3 regions of the Heyndrickxia sp. FSL W8-0496 genome follow, and region 2 is predicted to be linked to each of the others. Evidence: riboswitches for the same ligand, from Rfam matches in the RefSeq annotation. Region 2 holds a riboswitch; each other region holds the start of a gene.
What was found. A riboswitch is a leader RNA that binds a small molecule or an ion and turns the genes downstream of it on or off. The one in region 2 is predicted to bind S-adenosylmethionine.

Region 1 (6,307 bases), 1.6 Mb from region 2:
TATGCTTGTTGGAATGCGGATGGTCATTGTTATTGTGGCAATGGTCATTGGCTACGTAGCGCTCACCTCTTGCTTAAATGGAATTCTAGGTTTCTTTATCCATGGTCTAACAATTCAAAGGATTTTTGGATTTATTTTCAGTCCTTTTGCATTTCTACTTGGATTAGGAAGTCAAGACGCGATGTATGTTGCGTCTTTAATGGGCATCAAAATCTCTACAAATGAATTTGTAGCAATGATGGATCTAAAAAACCATCTCAAAAATATGGCGCCCCATACGATAGCAGTTTCGGTTACTTTCTTAACGTCTTTTGCTAATTTTAGTACAGTAGGTATGATTTATGGAACCTACAACTCTATTTTCGGTGAAGAGAGCTCCGAAATTATTGGCAAAAATGTATGGAAGCTATTAGTAAGCGGGATTGGAGTATCCTTACTTAGTGCAATGATTGTTGGTCTATTTGTTTGGTAATACCCCCATCCCAATTGTTCTTGATTTGTCTATTTAATGGTTTCGTTCGTTTGTTACATTTGAAAAAGCCCCCTACCGTCGTTTTTTTCATGTAACATGGTTCATGTTTGCAGTTCGTTTATCAGTGAATTAAAAAGAATTCTCGTTCTTAAACTCTTTTTATACGTTAATACATTTACCTAAATAACAACAATGCTAAGCATTAGAAATGGGTTGTCTATAAGAGGACAAATTTATCCTCTTACTAGAAAACCCTGTTCTTTTCTCAAATATAATAAATATATTCCTTCGGTAGGACTCGTTTTAAGAACTGTTGTGTCCTTTCTTCCTTAGGTTGTGTAAAAATTTCCTTCGGTGTCCCCTCCTCTACTACCGCACCTTCATCCATAAATACAACACGATTAGCTACATCCTGTGCAAATGACATTTCATGTGTAACTACCAACATTGTCGTTCCTTCATTGGCAATCTTCTTCATGATGTTTAAAACCTCACCAACCAGCTCAGGATCAAGAGCTGAAGTAGGTTCATCAAATAAGATAATCTCTGGATTCAACGCGATCGCTCTTGCAATACCTACTCTTTGTTGTTGCCCACCTGACAATTCATTTGGATAAGCATTATATTTATCCGATAATCCAACCTTATCCAAAGATTTCTTTGCAATTTCAATTGCTTTTTCTTTTATCATTTTCCTTCCAATAATTAAACCTTCTGTTACATTCTCTAATGCTGTTTTATTATTAAAAAGATTATAATTTTGAAAAACAAACGCAACCTTTTGCCTGACCTCATGAATTTGTTTTTTAGTAGCTGCTTTAAGATTTACATTCATATTCCCAAAAACAGCCTGACCTTGATCGGCCCTTTCAAGAAAATTAATGCATCTTAACAATGTCGTTTTACCAGATCCGCTAGGACCAAGAATAACAACAACATCTCCTTTACTTATGCTCAAATTTACCCCTTTTAATACTTCACTTTTCCCAAATGTTTTATGCACATTCTTAATTTCAAGCATACTGTTGCCCCCCTTTTGCTGTAGTTGTTTTATAGGAGCTAAGTTTTCTTTCAAATAGCTTGAACCCATATTCCGTTAAGCTACAAATAATCAAATACACGAGAAAAATATCAATATAGGCCTCAACATAGTTATATCCTACATTTGCCGCTACCTTTGCCTTTAAAGTAATTTCAGGTAAGGACATAGCATAGCCTAAGGAAGTTGCTTTTATCAGATTTACCGTAGCGGTGCAAATATTTGGCAATGCCACCACTAATGCTTGTGGAATAATAATTCTTCGATAGGCTTGAACATTCGTTAATCCGACAGATTGGGCAGCTTCTAATTGTCCTTTACTTACTGTTATTAATGAGGAACGAAATATTTCAATTAAGATGGCAATCGTATTTAGAGAAAATACAATAAATGCATACCATATCGGATTCACCTCATAAACATTTTTATCTATATGGAGCTTAGAGAATAATGATGATATTACTAAAGGTACGCTGTTATAGATAATAAATATCTGAACGATTACAGGTGTTCCACGAACAAATGAAACATATATTCTCGAAAATTGACTTAAAATTGGGATGCGATTAATTCTTGTTAATGCCAATAAAAAACCAAATGGTGAGGCGACTATTAATGCGACAATCGTTATAATTAAGGCAGTGGGTACGCCTGATAAAGCAACAAAAAACGTATCGACTAAAAACTCAAGATTAAAGCTACCCTGCACTCGCGTTCCTCCTTATGTTGATTTCAATGATTGTTTTCCTTTACTAAATCCCTTTTCAAATTTTAAAAATACTTGTTCGATCACAATAGAAATAATCCAATAGATGATCGATAATGCCAAATAGATCTCTAAAGCATGTGCATTATAATTACTTGCAATAATGAGATTGGCTTTCCCCATTACATCTATTAGGCCGATCGTATATGCTAAAGAGCCTTCTTTAATTAACTCCAATAGACTGTTTCCAAAGTTTGGAATAGCTACTACAAATGCCTGTGGAAAGACAATTCTTCTATATGCCTGAAAAGGACTTAATCCCACACTAACAGCAGCCTCGAATTGCCCTTTATCCACAGATTCATACGCACTCCTTATTACTTCAGACATAAATGCGCCAAACTGAAGAGAAAAAGTAATTACTACAAAAACAATTTTGTCTACATTACTAGTCTGAACTGAAAATTTTTCTAATAGTGCTGGAACCCCATAATAGACTAGAAATAACAAAACAATCGATGGCGTACATCTTAAGGCAGTGGTGTAGCCATTAGCAATTTTTCTAGCAATTTTACCTTTTCCTATTTTTCCTATCGCCAAAATAAACCCTAGAATGGTTCCAAACATTACCGATAAGCCAGTAACAATAAATGTTACTTTTAGAAAAGGAAGCAGCATTGGGATGGATTTGAATATATAAGATGCATCAAAGTATTTTTCCATTATCCCCCTCCATTTTCCCTACTTTTTCGCTTGATCTAATACTTCAAATAAATCTCTTCCGTAAAATTTCTTACTTAACTCATTCGTTTCTTTTTTTTCTTGCAGTTGTTTGATCGCTTGGTCATATGCATCCGCAAATTCCTGCTCTTTTTTATTAAATAGTGGCCAGGTTTTTATTACGGCGAATTCATTATAGACAACATCATTAACTAAATGATGATAAGGACCATTTTTCTCCTCTACCTGTTTTTTAAAAGGACCCTCAATCATTACTCCACCATCTACACGTCCTTCATTCACCCATTGAACAACATCAACCGAAAAGGTTTCTCCTGCCTTGAGCTTAATTTTATTATCTGGGTGTGACTGATTATATTCATCAATAACTGTATACTGAGCATTATTTGCGGCAATCGGTGCGAGGGTGTATCCCGCAGAAGCAAAGTCTTCTAAACTTTTAATCTCCTTATTTTCTTTCTTTAATACAAGTCCTGTACTACTCAGTCCAAGAAATTCTTTAGGATAAATAAATTTCTTTGTCCTTTCTTCGGTCCAGAATGCATTTTTTACTCCAACCTGAAATTTCCCTTGTTCCACCCCTAATAGTAAATCATCACTCGTTGTACCTACATACTCAAATTCATATTCAGGTAAGAGTTTATCGACTAATTTCATTACCTCTACATCATACCCAGTTGGATTCCCATTCTCATCTATGTATGAAATAGGCTTGGAGGATTGATCAAAAGCTACTTTCACCTTACGAATCTTCGTTCCATTTTCATCGGTTGATGAATGATTTGCTGATGTTGTACAGCCTGCCAATAACATAACGAATGCAAAACAACTAATAATGCTAACTACCTTCCTTTTGTTCTCCATGAAAAAAATCCCCTCTCTTTACATTTTTCTGTACCTTAGCCAACAAAAAGGATATCATCTTCAACTACCCACTTTTTCATCACCCCTAAAAATCGAAAAACCTTTCTTCTACCGAAAAGAAGAAAGGCTCAAAATACTTGAACAATCTCCTCTTATCTTTCAGAACCTATTTGCTCTGCTGGAATTAGCACCGTTTAATCAAGGAGATTAAGGTTGCCGGGTATCATAGGGCCAGTCCCTCCACCGCTCTAGATAAGAAAAAACTAAATTATATATTCCTATAAGAAAACTTGGAATTACTTAAAATTTAATATATCCAGTATTCTGACTATTGTCAAGTATAAAAAAAAGGAGTATAAACTCCTTTCATCCCTAATCATCGATTTTAATGGATCCCCTTACTCATAAATGATTCAAACTGCTCAGTCTTTAAAGGCTTACTATATAAATACCCTTGTACTTCATCACATTGAAACGATTGTAGAATCTGAAATTGTTCAACTGTTTCAATTCCTTCTGCAACAACCTTCATCCTTAGCCCATGTGCTAATTCAATAATTGCCTTTGTTAGGGCAGCATCTTGAGAGTCCAAATGAATATTTTGTATTAACGAACGATCAATCTTAACATATTCAAATTGAAATTGTTTCAAATAGGTAATAGAAGCATATCCTGTACCAAAATCATCTAAAGAGAATGTAATCCCTCTTTCTTTAAAATCTTTTATCGAATCATAGACTATCTTTTCATTTTGCATAATAATTCTTTCAGTGATTTCAAATTCAAGCAAGTTTGGACTAACCCCAGTATCTTGCAAAATTTGCATTACACCTATACTCCAGTTTCTTTTCAAGAAACTTTTCGGTGAAATATTAATTGAAACAGGGACGACCGGTATGGATTGAACTTGCCAATGTCTTATTTGTTCACATACATATCGAATAACCCAGTCTCCAATGTCTACAATTAAGCCTGATTCTTCAGCAAAAGGAATAAATTCTCCTGGAAGGACAAGTCCTCGTTCTGGATGCTCCCAACGTATTAATGCCTCAGCACTGACCATTTTATTTGTTTTAACATCAATTCTAGGTTGAAAATCAACCCTAAACTCATTGTTAGTTAATGCTCTTCTTACATCCTTATCAAAGAATGTAGATTTATTTGGACACTTCATTATTGATTGGGAATATATAACATAATTATCCTTCCCAAGATCCTTTGCTCGATAAAGAGCACTATCTGTATTTTTTAGCAAAGTCCATGCATCCTTACCATCTAAAGGATATTGACAAATCCCTACACTTGCAGAAACATACAGCTCATAATCATTTATAGTAAACGGTTCTTTTATTCCTTTAATAATTTGTTCCCCTACTTGATTTAAATCATAAATATACTTGTTATTTCTTAACAAAATGGCAAATTCATCTCCACCGATTCTAGCAACCAATTCTTTATCAGGTATCATTTCAACTAATCGGTGTCCGATCTGTATCAATAGTTCATGGCCAATATCATGGTTTAAAGAGTCATTAATGTATTTGAATCGATCCATATCCAGAAAAATAATGGCAAATGATTGATTTTTTTCCTGTGAATCCTCAATCAATGATTGCAATACTTCATCAAACATTCTTCTATTCGGTAAATCCGTCAAATAATCATGATAGGCAAAATAAGCAATTTGCTCCTCATTGCTTTTTTGTTCTGTTATGTCCGAAATAATTCCATCCAGTCTTGTAATGTCTCCCTTTTCGTTTATAAAAGGAATCGTTTGATCCTGCAGCCAACGAATCGAACCATTCTTATGAATGATTCTGTACTGATGATGAATGGATTTCCCTTTCTTTAACTCACTTTGCTTCTCAAAATAAATGGAATGATCTTGCTCATAAATAATATCCTTCCATAGAAAGGAATTGGTCATCATCTCCTCAGAAGAATAACCTGTAATATTATAAAGTCCTTCAGAAACAAATAATATTTTTTTAGTCTTAAGATCTTGTGACCAAATACATACTTCTAAATTATTGCAAATTTTTTTAAACTGCTCTTCATTTTCTTTGAGCTTCTTTTCAATTCCCTTACTTTTCGTTATATCTTTAGCAATACCAAATATAGCAACAATCTTTTTGTGTTTAATAATAGGAATTAAATTAATATTTACTTCAATGGCAGACCCATTTTTATGTAGTAAGGCAATGTCATAATTTTCAGGTCTACCATTGCATGCTTGTTGAAAGTAATAGATGGAATGATCTAATGATTCTGGTGCTACATACTTTTTAAACGAACCACTTATTTCACTATTATCATATCCAAACATTGAGGGGACCTTATTATTAAATGATAGAACATTCCCTGTTAAATCTAATGTAAATACAAGATCAGGGTGATGATCTAAAATGGCCTGGTATGCTTGATTAAAACTAGTCAAATGATCATCTTGTTCATACTTTTTTATCTCTACTGAATCCATTATTCC
Region 2 (6,307 bases):
ATCGTACCCATAACCGTACAGTTTTCGATTCGGTACTACTGCTTGCCCATTTGACTTAGTTAAAAATGATCTCGGTGGCATCACGATATAAACGTATGTGAGGCTCCACCGTATCCAAATAATGAACGGCTTGAAAGCCAAGCTTTTGTTCGTAAAACTTTGCAGTTCTTAAAATATCTGGTGTCGGAAATACACAATGTGACATCAATAACCCTTTGTTCATGATAATATCCCCTAGCTTTTTCAATATGGTACACTAAGTAATATCTATACTTATTAAAAATTATAAAAACTCATAATTTTATATTAGTTTATTTTCTATTAAAATTGAAGTGCTTTTATTCAAGAAAGACAACTGAAATCCAGTATTCTATAATGACAGTAAAAAATGATGAGAAATGAGATGATGGATTCATATATATTAGAAAATAGGTGGGAATAGTGAGAAATAATGATATTAGAAAAATGATAATACAAATGATTGAAAAACATAGTGGAAGCAAGCAGGATATTGTGATAAGTAATGTTGCGATAAACAATACTGGATTTAATAACAATATAGCAATATTCCATCTTTGCTACATGAGAGGTGATGAGCATTTTTCCGAGGACGTCGTACTAAAGAAATATACTTCTGAACCTAATTACAACTCCACATATAGGAAAGAACTTTCGGTTTTAAAAAGTGAAGCTCTAAAAAAATTTGTAAATGTTCCATGCGTTTATTATGAAGATGATGAACAGAACATTATTTTAATGGAAAAAATACAGGGCGTAACATTTGATCAGTTCCTTTTATCAAATTTTCAATATAGACAATTTGGTGAAGTTCTAGGTTATATTCATTCTATTGATATTAAATTTTTTCGAGATGATTTGTTAAAGATTAATTTGAGGCAGGATAATTATCTAAATGTGTACCTTACAAATTTAAGAAATAGAGTAAAGCAGTTTTCAGATCAGGAATATAAGAAATTATTGAATAAACTTACGGAACAATTTACAACCATTGAATATAGAGAAGTTCTCAATCATGGTGACTATCATTTTTTGAATGTCATACTGGATAATAATAAAAAAGCAGTTGTTTTGGATTGGGAAAAAGCTAAAATTGCTGATTATCGTTTTGATTTAGCGAATTCTCTTATAATGGGCTACACCTGGTTCGGCATTGATTTTAAAGAACCGATGTTAGATGGGTATAAAAAGATTACAGGAAAGAAAATAAAGGATTTAGAATTATTTGAGGCATTACTAAGCTTTGATTCTTTTACAAAAATGATACCTTTAATCGAAGGATCAGATGATTCACATATAAGGGATCGGTCATTTAAATGGTTGTTGAGACGCTATGAACTGTTTGTTAAATACCACGGTAAAAGGTTAAAAAAAGCGGAAGACTTCTTATTCTCTAAAGGCTTATATTTACATGAAATATAGTTCCATCATTCATAGCTATTAACGATTTGATAGCATACTTGAAAAATCGTCAAAATAGGGAGGTGATTGGGTGTTTGAGAATAAAAGTATTTGGTCGACCATTTTTAGCATCCTGGGAATTATGTTATATATTATTAGTTATCGAATATTTGATAACCCGACTTTTAGTGAAAAAATGATAATAGCAATAATCATTTTTGGTAGTTTAGTTTCAATGTTTTTAAGCATTGGATATGGAATAATAGGAATGAAAAAGAAGGAAAGAGGTCCTTTCAAATATATAGGCATAACCATTATATTTCTTTTCTTTGTAAGTATAGCATTATCACCAATTTTTATGGGGTTATTTGGATTCAGGGAACCTTAATCTGAGATGAGGCCAACTATTTTTTATACTACTTAAAAACAATATTCACTTCAATCAATAGTTTCGTATATCCAAAATCGAGTATGGTTACCAATACTCGATTTTGGATATTTGTAAATAATCAATTGCTAGTCGAAGATGAGGCGGCTGCAGTAGCAGCAGAAATTGCTGCAATCGAAGCAGCTTGTTGCGCTAGTATAATTGCTTGAATATTAGTTGCTGTTCCTATGGAAAGAAGATCTTTGTCTTGGATTTTATCCTTCACTAGCATTTGAATAGAGAATAGTAAGCTCATCTCTTTATACCAACGGAATAGTTTTTTTCATTTAGAATTAAATCAATCGAAATGATTTCAGAAATGTATTTTTCAGGCTCGTCTAATAAAGCCAGTACACCAATGGTGGAAAAATGAATTCCTTTAATTTTTAAGTGATGCTTTCGGAATTGCTCTTATAGATTTACGCTGTTTTCTGCTAATCTTTCACGATTATTATTTTCTCCATAAGTAAGAATATGGGATAAAAATTACAAATCATTTCCTTTGCAGAATACTCGTTCTCCTAAATAGTGATAGAAAAATTCAATGTTTTCCATTTGATGTTCAATAGAACAGTTTATATTGGTAAGTAATACGGCTAAGGGATAATCATCATTCGATGTAAGAAAGAAATGTTTGCTTTTCATCGCCTTATATAGCTCCATCGCTAGACCTGCTTGATCACTTCTATCCATCCCTTCCATTGGGTGAGATAATAATGTATATGCAGCTAAATAAGTATATGGTCCCTAGTGAAATCCTTTTTTAGTTAGAGCATTATAACATTCTTTTAAATCACTGAATGCCTGAATCGGATCGGGAAATTGATTAATTAATAAAGATGCTAATGTATATCTCATCTCCTGATTTATACCTGAATACCACTTTATGTCTTTTTTTAGAAAATCAGATACGTTTAGAAATTCTTTAGGTTCTAGTTCCTTGCCAGATATCATAAACTGTGAAGCAATACTCATTCAAATTCGTTTATCGATACCCCAACTAATAGCATTTGTTAAGGCATCGAAAGAAGAGACGAATTTTTCTGCTTGTTTTGCTATGTCCTGTAACATGAAAGCTCCCCCAATTTGTTAATTTGTACTTTTATTTACGTATGTAGGTATAAAAAAGTTTCAAATGAGTGATTGATTAATACTATTATAACCTATAAAAATACTTGGAATAATTCTTGACAAATTTATCCTTTGTATATATGATATTCACAATGAAATAATTCTTATCAAGAGAAGCCGAGGGACTGGTCCGTTGACGCTTCAGCAACCTCTACATGAAGTAGAAAGGTGCTAATTCCAGCAAGCATAGTCTTGAGAGATAAGAGAGATCACATGAACAGTAAAGTCCTCTTTTCTTTTGAATGGAGGACTTTTTTATTGCTAATTTTTCATTAAAGCTCTAAAGGAAGGGATAACTTATGAATAAAATTGTCATTCTTTGTGGGAGTCCTCAAGAAAAGTCAAAAATCGAAGTAGTTCTTCGACATATACAAACTATACTTGAAAGCGAAGGTTTTTCTATAACATTTTTATCTGTTTTAGATTTTTCACCGGTAAACTTAATAAAGGAGTATTATAACAGTATAGAAATAAAAAAATTTACAGAAGTGATGGAGGAAGCAGATGGAGTTCTAATTGGCTCTCCAGTATATAAAGCTTCCTATACAGGAGCTTTAAAGTCACTCATTGATTTATTACCAGAGGGTGCATTAAAAGGAACACCTGTATTTCCATTAATGGTAGGAGGAACAGGTGCCCATCTTTTAGCAATAGAATATGCACTAAAACCACTAATCAATAGTTTAAAAGGAAAGCCAACGCATGGGATATATATTTTAGATAGCCAAATTGATCGAATGAGTAAAGATAGTCCTATTATTGATGTGGAGATCGTAAATCGACTATACGTACAGTTAAATGATTTTGTTCGATCCATTCAAATTAAAAATCCGTTTATAGCATAATTGAAGATGTTACTGTGTTTTAAATTAAGGCTCTTTTCTCAAACCTTGTTGCTATTTAGTAAAGTTATCACTAATAAATATCAACTGAGGATCGCTACACGTTTCATTTTACTGAGAAAAAAGTTGCAATCTCCATAAGAACCGCTAGAATCCTTAATTGGAAGTAAAAGCCGGTAGTTGGGCTTTTACAAAAGCAACAACTATACGAAAAAAAGTATTCATCAGAATCATTTATTTTAATAAGTAATGACAAATATAAGGGGGGATTTTATGAGAAAAAGAATTAGTGAAGAAATAATGAAAATTGAAGAAACCTATCGAGTGAAGATATTATATGCATGTGAATCTGGTAGTCGTGCATGGGGGGTTCCTTCTAAGGACAGTGATTATGATGTTCGGTTCATTTATATTCATTCAAAAGATTGGTATTTATCTATCGACCAGAAACGGGATGTAATAGAATTACCTATTAATGATTTACTTGATATGAATGGATGGGAATTAACAAAAGCTTTAAGGCTTTTTCGAAAATCAAATCCTTCGCTTCTTGAGTGGTTGAATTCTAGTATTGTTTATTATCAAGCTTATTCAACAATTGAGAAAATGAAAAATCTATCAAGTCAAGTTTTTGTTCCTACCGCTTCCATGTACCATTATTTAAATATGGGTAAACGAAACTTTCACAATTTTATGGAGAAAGATTATGTGAAAATTAAAAAATATTTTTATGTACTTCGCCCTGTTTTAGCATGTAAATGGATTGAAACATACAACACTTTCCCACCAATAGAATTTGCTGTGTTGCTTGAACAAATGATTCAAGAGGATGAAATCAAAACAACTATTAATCAATTGCTTGAAAGAAAGCAACATGGCGATGAAAGCGACCAGGAACTCAGAAACGATATGCTTTACCATTATTTAAAAAAGGAAATGGCTCATTTAACTGATTTTGCTCACACTTTAAATAGTAAGGTGGTTGACCCAACGGACAAATTAAATCACTTATTTAGAGAGACATTAGATGAAGTTTGGGGATGATGCTATGCTCCATTCATCCTCTTTCCCTATTTTTTGTGAAAGCTGGGTTTTATAAGTTTTGTACATTTTTTTGTAGCGAGGTAGAATATTGCTCTTTCCTGTAAACTATCTCCTCAATTGCAGTGCTCCTTTATTTGTATCAGCCATAAAGTTAACAGTTGTCGATGACCACCTGTAATACTTCCATAAAAATTACAAGCTTCCTCGAAAATGTTGTCTATAAAAGTAAAGATAATTAGACCATTTTCTGTACCATGGGAATTAACTCTTATTTATTTGTTCCCAAATACATACTAGACACACATTCTCTTCAATATTTCGCAAAATGTGTTCCAATCCCCATCCTTGAGACAGATTATCTGCAATATTCTCGCATAATGTGTATCCATCGCCGTCCCTGAGACAGATTATCTGCAATATTCTCACAAAATGTGTTCCAACCTCAATACTGAGGATATATTTTCCCTATCACTCTCGTTCTATCTATATCAAAATCCTTCTTAATTATAGACTTCCCCCAAATTCAAGTCTAAACCTTCTCCATATAACTGTCTCAATTCAAAGAAGTATTTATAATGTTCCTCTATCATTATTTATAACATTGATTTTTGGTTTCAAAGAGTATCCGTCTCCTTAGGATGCGTATATTCCATTAGCCAGGCATCCCTGTATTCCCCTTCATGTAGCTCATGTTTTGGTAATAGTTTTACTTTCCTTAAATCGCATTTTTCATAACAGGCTATCGCACGTTTATTCCAGGTTTGGGGATCCATCACTACTCTCATCGCCTTTTTCTGAGTAGTTAAATAATCAATCATTGAACTTACAATGAGCTTTCCTAGGCCTTTGTTCCAATAATTTACCTCTCCTATAAATTGGTCAGTGCCATAAATAATTTCAGATCCAACTGCATACCCGTATTTAATTTTTGTCTCAACGTCTAGTGCATAATACTGAATATATCCGATTGGAATTCCTCGATGTTCTATAATGCACCCAATTACATCTTGACTCTTCCGATCATAAAAATGTTTATCTACCATTTCTAAATCATGTGGTCGATCCCGTCCCTCGTAAAATTGTAGTACCATTGGGTCCGATAGCCATTTTATTAGTAAATGTTTATCATTTTCACTTAGTCTTCGGACTAGTATTTCGCCTTTTTGATAAATCATATAAATTCTCCTTTAGCATAAAATACTAAGTATGAATTCTATTCTTCTTTTAAAATATCCTGCCAAATCAGGTGAATTTACAGCTAGGGTATTCATCTTCAGTATGATCGGAAAAGCTGCAATCGCGAAAAATGTAATTTTATCTGAATAATGTTAAAATAATAAGTGGGGTTTTTAATGGTTCTGCAAACAGTTTTTAAAAAGTGAAATATTTTTAAACTATTTATTATGGCTGTTCACTATTTCCAAAAAACTATTTGATAAATTTA
Region 3 (6,307 bases), 1.5 Mb from region 2:
ACTGATTCCTTCTGAGAAGGAGCGAACATAGTCCTGATCCACTGAAAGATTTGTTTCTACAGTCATGTTAAGTCCTCCTAACTTTATGCTTCTTGCCCTACTGTTTCGTCTTCAATACCAAGTTCGTGTTTAATCCAGTCATATCCCTCAGCCTCTAAACGTTGTGCTAATTCTGGACCACCGGATTTAACTACACGTCCTTGCATCATTACATGTACATAGTCAGGAGTAATATAGTTCAATAAGCGTTGGTAGTGAGTAATGATTAAGCAACCAAATTCACTGCTGCGCATTTCATTGATTCCTTTAGAAACAACTTTCAATGCATCGATATCTAAACCAGAATCAATTTCATCAAGAATTGCAATTTTTGGTTCAATCATCATTAATTGAAGAATTTCATTACGTTTTTTCTCACCGCCAGAGAATCCTTCATTTAGATAACGTTGTGCCATATTTGGATCCATTTCAAGCAATTCCATCTTTTTATCCATCTCGCGAATGAATTTCATTAATGAAATTTCATTTCCTTCTTCGCGACGAGCATTGATAGAAGAACGTAAAAATTCAGCATTTGTTACACCGCTAATTTCACTTGGATATTGCATCGCTAAGAAAAGACCAGCACGTGCTCTTTCATCAACTTCCATTTCTAAAACATCTTTACCATCAAGTGTAATACTACCTTTTGTTACTGTATATTTAGGATGTCCCATAATCGCAGATGATAAAGTGGATTTACCAGTTCCGTTAGGTCCCATAATTGCGTGGAATTCTCCACCTTTAAGCTCTAAATTAACGCCCTTTAAAATCTCTTTTCCTTCGATCTCAACATGAAGATCTTTAATGATAAGTGTAGAACCTGCCATGATTATACCTCCGTTGTATATTAAAAATTTCAAAATCTCATTCTCAATTTATTCTCATTATAATCTTATAACAAATTAAAATTATTATCAATAGAGAAAGTCTGCTCTAGGACTTTCTTGAAAGGAGAAAGTCTGCTTCGGGACTTTCCTATGTACACATTCTATTTAGTTTTTTCCCTCCCACCATTCTTCATTCTCTAATTCACTATATTATGTATTTTAAAATGGGCAAAAACCAGTGTTTGATACACTGGTTTTTGCTATCATTATTATAAGCTATTTAGCATTTTTCGTCCAAGGTCTGCAACCATCCGCTGGGAACGAACGTATTCCCTCTCTCTCCTTTTTTCCACAAGCATTCTTACTTTATGCTTTTGTTTGTACACCTCGTAACCGACTCCATGTGCCCCATGCAACGCCTTTTCCATATCATTTGTGTACTGTAACTCAAGAGAGTTAATAACGAATCATTCCTTCCATTTTTTGTTTACGGTCTTTATGATAACAAAGATTTTCTATCTTAACAAAAAGGATATGGCGGATTAATAAAGCATCTGCTTCTATATTCATGAGTCATGGTAAAAAACTTTATTATTTACTTAATAATGATCTTAAATGCTTCAAAATAATAGCTAGTTTCGAGAAGATGTATGGAGTATTCACTTTATAATAGGAAACAGGAATGAACTTTTTAGATTCGCACAAAACAATTGTTATTTGCACGAAATTATAAATGATTCTCACGATATGACTCTTTTTCGCACCAAATATTTTTGAAACTCATTTGCCAATAATAAAAGCTCCGGAAAAATTCCGAAGCTTTTTACGATATTATTTACCTGAGACTGGAACAACTGACCCTTTCCACTCTTTTTTAATAAAATCTTGGATTTCTTTAGAATGTAAAACTTCAACTAATGTTTTAATTGATTTTTTGTTTTCATCACCTTTACGTACAGCGATCACATTTACATATGGTGAGTCGTCTCCTTCAATGGCAATAGAATCTTTTTTCGGATTCATACCTACATCGATGGCAAAGTTGGAGTTGATAACAACTGCATCTCCCTCTCCATTATTATATGCTGTAGTTAAGAAGGCTGGATCATATTCATAATCAAATTTTAATTTTTTTGGATTTTCAGCAATATCTTTAATCGTTGCCTCATCCTTATTAACACCATCTTTAAGCTTAATTAAGCCTTTTTCTTCAAACAATGTTAGAATACGACCGTGATCAGCGACAGAATTACTCATTAGTATTTTAGCACCATCCGGAAGGTCATCTAGAGATTTATATTTTTTTGAATAAATCCCCATCGGTTCAATATGAATACCACCTGCATTTACAAAGTCATATCCAAATTCTTTGATTTGTTTTTCTAAATAAGGAATATGTTGAAAATAGTTAGCATCTAAATCTTTTCCATCTAATGCTTTATTCGGTAAAACATAATCTGTGAACTTCTCAATTTTAAGATTGATGCCCTTTTTCTTCAAAATAGGCTTTGCTTGTTCCAAGATCACTGCATGTGGAGTATTTGAAGCTCCTACTACTAAAGTTGTTTCTTTACCATCGCCTTTTGATTTTTCATCTGAAGAACCACAGGCAGCTAATCCAAACACAAGCAATGTTGCAAAAAGAATACCTAACCATTTTTTCATTTGTATTTCCTCCTCTTTAATATGAAGTTATCGCTTATCTATTTTTCTTGTAATTAAATCACCAATCATCTGGATGATGAAAACGATAATTAAAATAATGATAGTAGCTACAAAAGTAACATCTGTACGATTTCTTTGGAAGCCATCTAAATAGGCTAGATTTCCTAATCCGCCGGCACCAATTGCACCTGCCATTGCGGTATACCCTACAATAGCAATGGATGTAACAGTTATACCTGAAACAATGGCCGGCATTGATTCTGGTAATAATACTTTAAATATAATGGTACTCATCTTGGCACCCATAGCCCTCGCTGCTTCAATAACACCTTTATCGACTTCTCTTAGACCAATCTCCACTAATCTTGCATAAAAAGGTGCCGCACCTATAATCAATGCAGGTAATGCTGCTTCTGGCCCAATTATGGAACCGACAATTGTTTTAGTAAATGGTATTAAAAGAACAATTAATATAATGAAAGGAATCGAACGAAAAACATTAACAATTGCTGAGATAATTGAGTTTATTGCACGGTTTTCCCATAAACTTCCTTTAGCTGTAAAAAACAATAATAATCCTAATAATATTCCGATTACAAATGTTGCAATCACGGACCAGAATGACATATATATAGTTTCTTTTGTGGCATCCCACATAGAAACCCAATCTACGTTTGGAAAGTATTTCTCAAGCATCTGCCTTCATCACCTCTAGTTCAATCTCCTGTTGTTTTTGCAAATAAGTTAATCCCTTATTTATCTCTTCTTCCTCACCATCTACATGAATGAACAATGTCCCATATGATCCATTCTGTGTTTGTGAGATGTTGCCCTGAATAATATTTACAGAAAGAGAATAATTCCTAATAAGATCAGTTATAATCGGTTGTTCAGCAGAACCTCCAATAAAAGTAATCTTCACTAATCGTCCACTTGGATACATATTTAATAGTTGTTGTACTGTTTCATGGGTATCTTCAGGTTCTGTGAGTTGTCTAACGAAACGCTTTGTTATTTTCTCTTGAGGTTTTCTAAACACATCAAGTACGCTTCCCATCTCAACAACCTGACCATTTTCCATAACAGCAACTCGATGACAAATTTTCCTAATCACATGCATTTCATGTGTAATTAGCACAATCGTTAATCCAAGTCTTTTATTAATATCCACTAATAGATCCAAAATAGAATCTGTAGTCTGTGGGTCCAATGCAGAAGTCGCCTCATCACATAAAAGTACTTGAGGGTCATTTGCTAAAGCACGGGCAATACCTACACGTTGCTTTTGTCCACCACTAAGCTGTGAAGGATATGCTTCTTCCCTTCCATCTAATCCAACAAGCTTAATTAATTCGTCTACTTTTTTTCTACGCTGCTGTTTTGGTACACCCGCGATTTCAAGAGGAAAAGAAATATTTTCCCTAACAGTACGTGACCAGAGAAGATTAAAATGCTGAAATATCATTCCAATGCCTTGTCTTGCTTTTCTTAGCTCTGCACCCTTTATACTCGAAATTTCCTTCCCAGCTACATGAATCTTACCCGAGGTTGGAATTTCTAGACCATTTAACATACGAATTAACGTACTTTTCCCGGCACCTGAATAGCCAATTACACCAAAAATCTCACCTTTATTTATATCAATGTTAATGTCATTAACTGCTGTAACTTCTCCATTTTTTGTAGAAAATATTTTTTTTACTTTTTGAACGGTTATCATGCTGTCCACCTCACTTGTATATGACGCCTAGTATTCCAATAATCTGGGCAAAATAAAATGCCTTTCTGCAAAATGACAGAAAGGCATGAATAATTATGAAACCTTCCTCTCATCTTCCAAAGTTAAAAACTTTGTGTGAATTGGCACCATTTCAGATAACTGACGGTTGCCGGGCTTCATAGGGCACATCCCTCCACCTCTCTTGATAAGAGCACATATATATTTAATTGTTAATCTTTCAAACAAAAAATTCCATTATTAAACTTTCAATATCAAAGACTTAATTAGTACAAAAGTCATTGTATCATGATGGTTAATGACTGTCAACAAAAAATCACAATAAATATAGTTCTCCATTCATGCAATCTGATAGTCTCTACTTAGCCATAAAATCGATTCAAGTAAAAGTGATAAGCGATAGGAGCCATATAATGTAAGTTCGTTATTTTTCACTAATTGACTTAAGCGAATATGACCATTTAAAAGATGACAAAGTATTGGTTTGGAGGCATGTATTTCTAAATTCGATTCGCCTATATCTTTTTTCATTATAGAACAGCTATTTTTAGAAATATACAATCCCCATTCCTCTTTATCGCAAACAAATTTTATCATAATAGGATGGTTTGGAAATAAGGCATTCAAATGTTTTCGATTATCCAACTCTTGAATCAGTCTTTCAAAAAATGAATCCATAAAGATCACCCATTTCTCGTTTATCTTTTATACACTTATTCATTTTTTGAAAAGAAAATCCTCTATCTATCGTTCTACAATTTTTTCAAGATATAAAATACATAAAAAAATTCTTGTCGAATAAAATCATTATCTATTTATTTCCCAAGAAATTTGTCATAAGTATTTATACTACTTTTGAAATAGGAGGATGATCTTTTTTGCTTCCAAAAGATTTAAAGACAATAAAAAAGTAGATCGACCCCACTAAATATAAAAAACATGTGATTGAAAAAACAATGGCGTAGCCATTATAAGAACCATTTCGTGAAACAATTCCCATTGAAACTGGCCCCATCAACCCCCATCCTAAATTAAATACCATTTGATTGACAGAGTTTGCAAGACCCTTCACTGAATTATCAACTTTAGACATCATTAATGACATTTGAATTGGATTTCCTGCATTCATTAAAGCCTGCCTGAATAAAAATCCAATTGCTGCAAGTAATAAACTATGAGTAAATCCCGTTAATAATAAAAATGGGAGAGAAGCCAATTGCAAAAAGACAACTGCCTTAACCTCCCCTACTTTACTTACTACAAATGGACCAATAAACATAGCGATGGCGGTTGCTGCCTGACCCATCGAAATAATAAATCCAATCGTTGTATTTGAAGCATTAAATCGATCAGCAAAGTATAAATTTAAATAAGGGATTACAAGTCCTGCACCAAAACCGATTAATAATTGTGCAATGGCAAAAAAGATGATTAATTTAAGACTTTCCTTTTGTTCTTTGAATGAAATGAAGCGTTTATTATTTTTTTCATCGTAGCTTACAACTGTTATTATTTCCTTAAGTCTCATTATTGGCAAAATTCCGATCAAAAATATAACTGCGCCAATTATTAAAGTAATCCGAATACTAATAATCGGACTATAGATCCATTCAAGTAAGTCAGAAAGTACTCCCCCAAATATATTTCCAATCACATTAGCAGCTGTCATCAATCCAAAATGAAGTGAAAACAGTTTGACACGTTGTTCAGCTGTAGAGTTTTCAGCCAATAAAGGAACGGATGAAACTTGTATAAATGCTTGGGTTAAACCAGTTAAAAAAGCTGCCATAAGGAGAAGTGTTCTTGGCTCAATGATACTTCGAAGAAATAAGGTAACTCCTGTAAAAATTAATCCATATAATATAACTCTTTTCCTTCCCAGTCTATCACTTAATATTCCTGCTGGAATCAGAATAATGGCTGTTGCCAGGGATGTCATTGAGATGACTTGCCCATTCATCTGATCAGGGAAACCGAGTTCACGAATATAGAAGTTGTAAATGACCATAAAAACACCCAAACCAATTTGCGTAAA

Region 1: it holds a riboswitch for S-adenosylmethionine, as region 2 does, so the genes downstream of both, NST63_RS23040 (transporter substrate-binding domain-containing protein) here and ssuE (NADPH-dependent FMN reductase) in region 2, are expected to answer to the same signal.
Region 3: it holds a riboswitch for S-adenosylmethionine, as region 2 does, so the genes downstream of both, NST63_RS06965 (methionine ABC transporter ATP-binding protein) here and ssuE (NADPH-dependent FMN reductase) in region 2, are expected to answer to the same signal.

Annotation. Positions count from the first base shown of each region.
Region 1 covers NZ_JBBOXX010000001.1:4,542,802-4,549,108, forward strand. The annotation lists gene NST63_RS23020 (nucleoside transporter C-terminal domain-containing protein) at 1-472, shown strand, start outside; gene NST63_RS23025 (amino acid ABC transporter ATP-binding protein) at 738-1,493, opposite strand; gene NST63_RS23030 (amino acid ABC transporter permease) at 1,486-2,220, opposite strand; gene NST63_RS23035 (amino acid ABC transporter permease) at 2,233-2,940, opposite strand; gene NST63_RS23040 (transporter substrate-binding domain-containing protein) at 2,959-3,822, opposite strand; SAM riboswitch class I at 3,972-4,081, opposite strand; gene NST63_RS23045 (sensor domain-containing protein) at 4,208-6,307, opposite strand, start outside.
Region 2 covers NZ_JBBOXX010000001.1:2,914,255-2,920,561, reverse strand. The annotation lists gene NST63_RS14805 (hypothetical protein) at 1-81, opposite strand, end outside; gene NST63_RS14800 (VOC family protein) at 56-223, opposite strand; gene NST63_RS14795 (aminoglycoside phosphotransferase family protein) at 442-1,440, shown strand; gene NST63_RS14790 (hypothetical protein) at 1,511-1,807, shown strand; gene NST63_RS14785 (hypothetical protein) at 1,929-2,102, opposite strand; partial or broken gene NST63_RS14780 (DUF4003 family protein) at 2,333-2,821, opposite strand; SAM riboswitch class I at 3,079-3,183, shown strand; gene ssuE (NADPH-dependent FMN reductase) at 3,277-3,822, shown strand; gene NST63_RS14770 (nucleotidyltransferase domain-containing protein) at 4,093-4,863, shown strand; gene NST63_RS14765 (GNAT family N-acetyltransferase) at 5,478-6,038, opposite strand.
Region 3 covers NZ_JBBOXX010000001.1:1,412,976-1,419,282, reverse strand. The annotation lists gene sufD (Fe-S cluster assembly protein SufD) at 1-66, opposite strand, end outside; gene sufC (Fe-S cluster assembly ATPase SufC) at 84-869, opposite strand; gene NST63_RS06975 (MetQ/NlpA family ABC transporter substrate-binding protein) at 1,701-2,534, opposite strand; gene NST63_RS06970 (methionine ABC transporter permease) at 2,562-3,230, opposite strand; gene NST63_RS06965 (methionine ABC transporter ATP-binding protein) at 3,223-4,254, opposite strand; SAM riboswitch class I at 4,361-4,466, opposite strand; gene NST63_RS06960 (hypothetical protein) at 4,612-4,950, opposite strand; gene NST63_RS06955 (MFS transporter) at 5,117-6,307, opposite strand, start outside.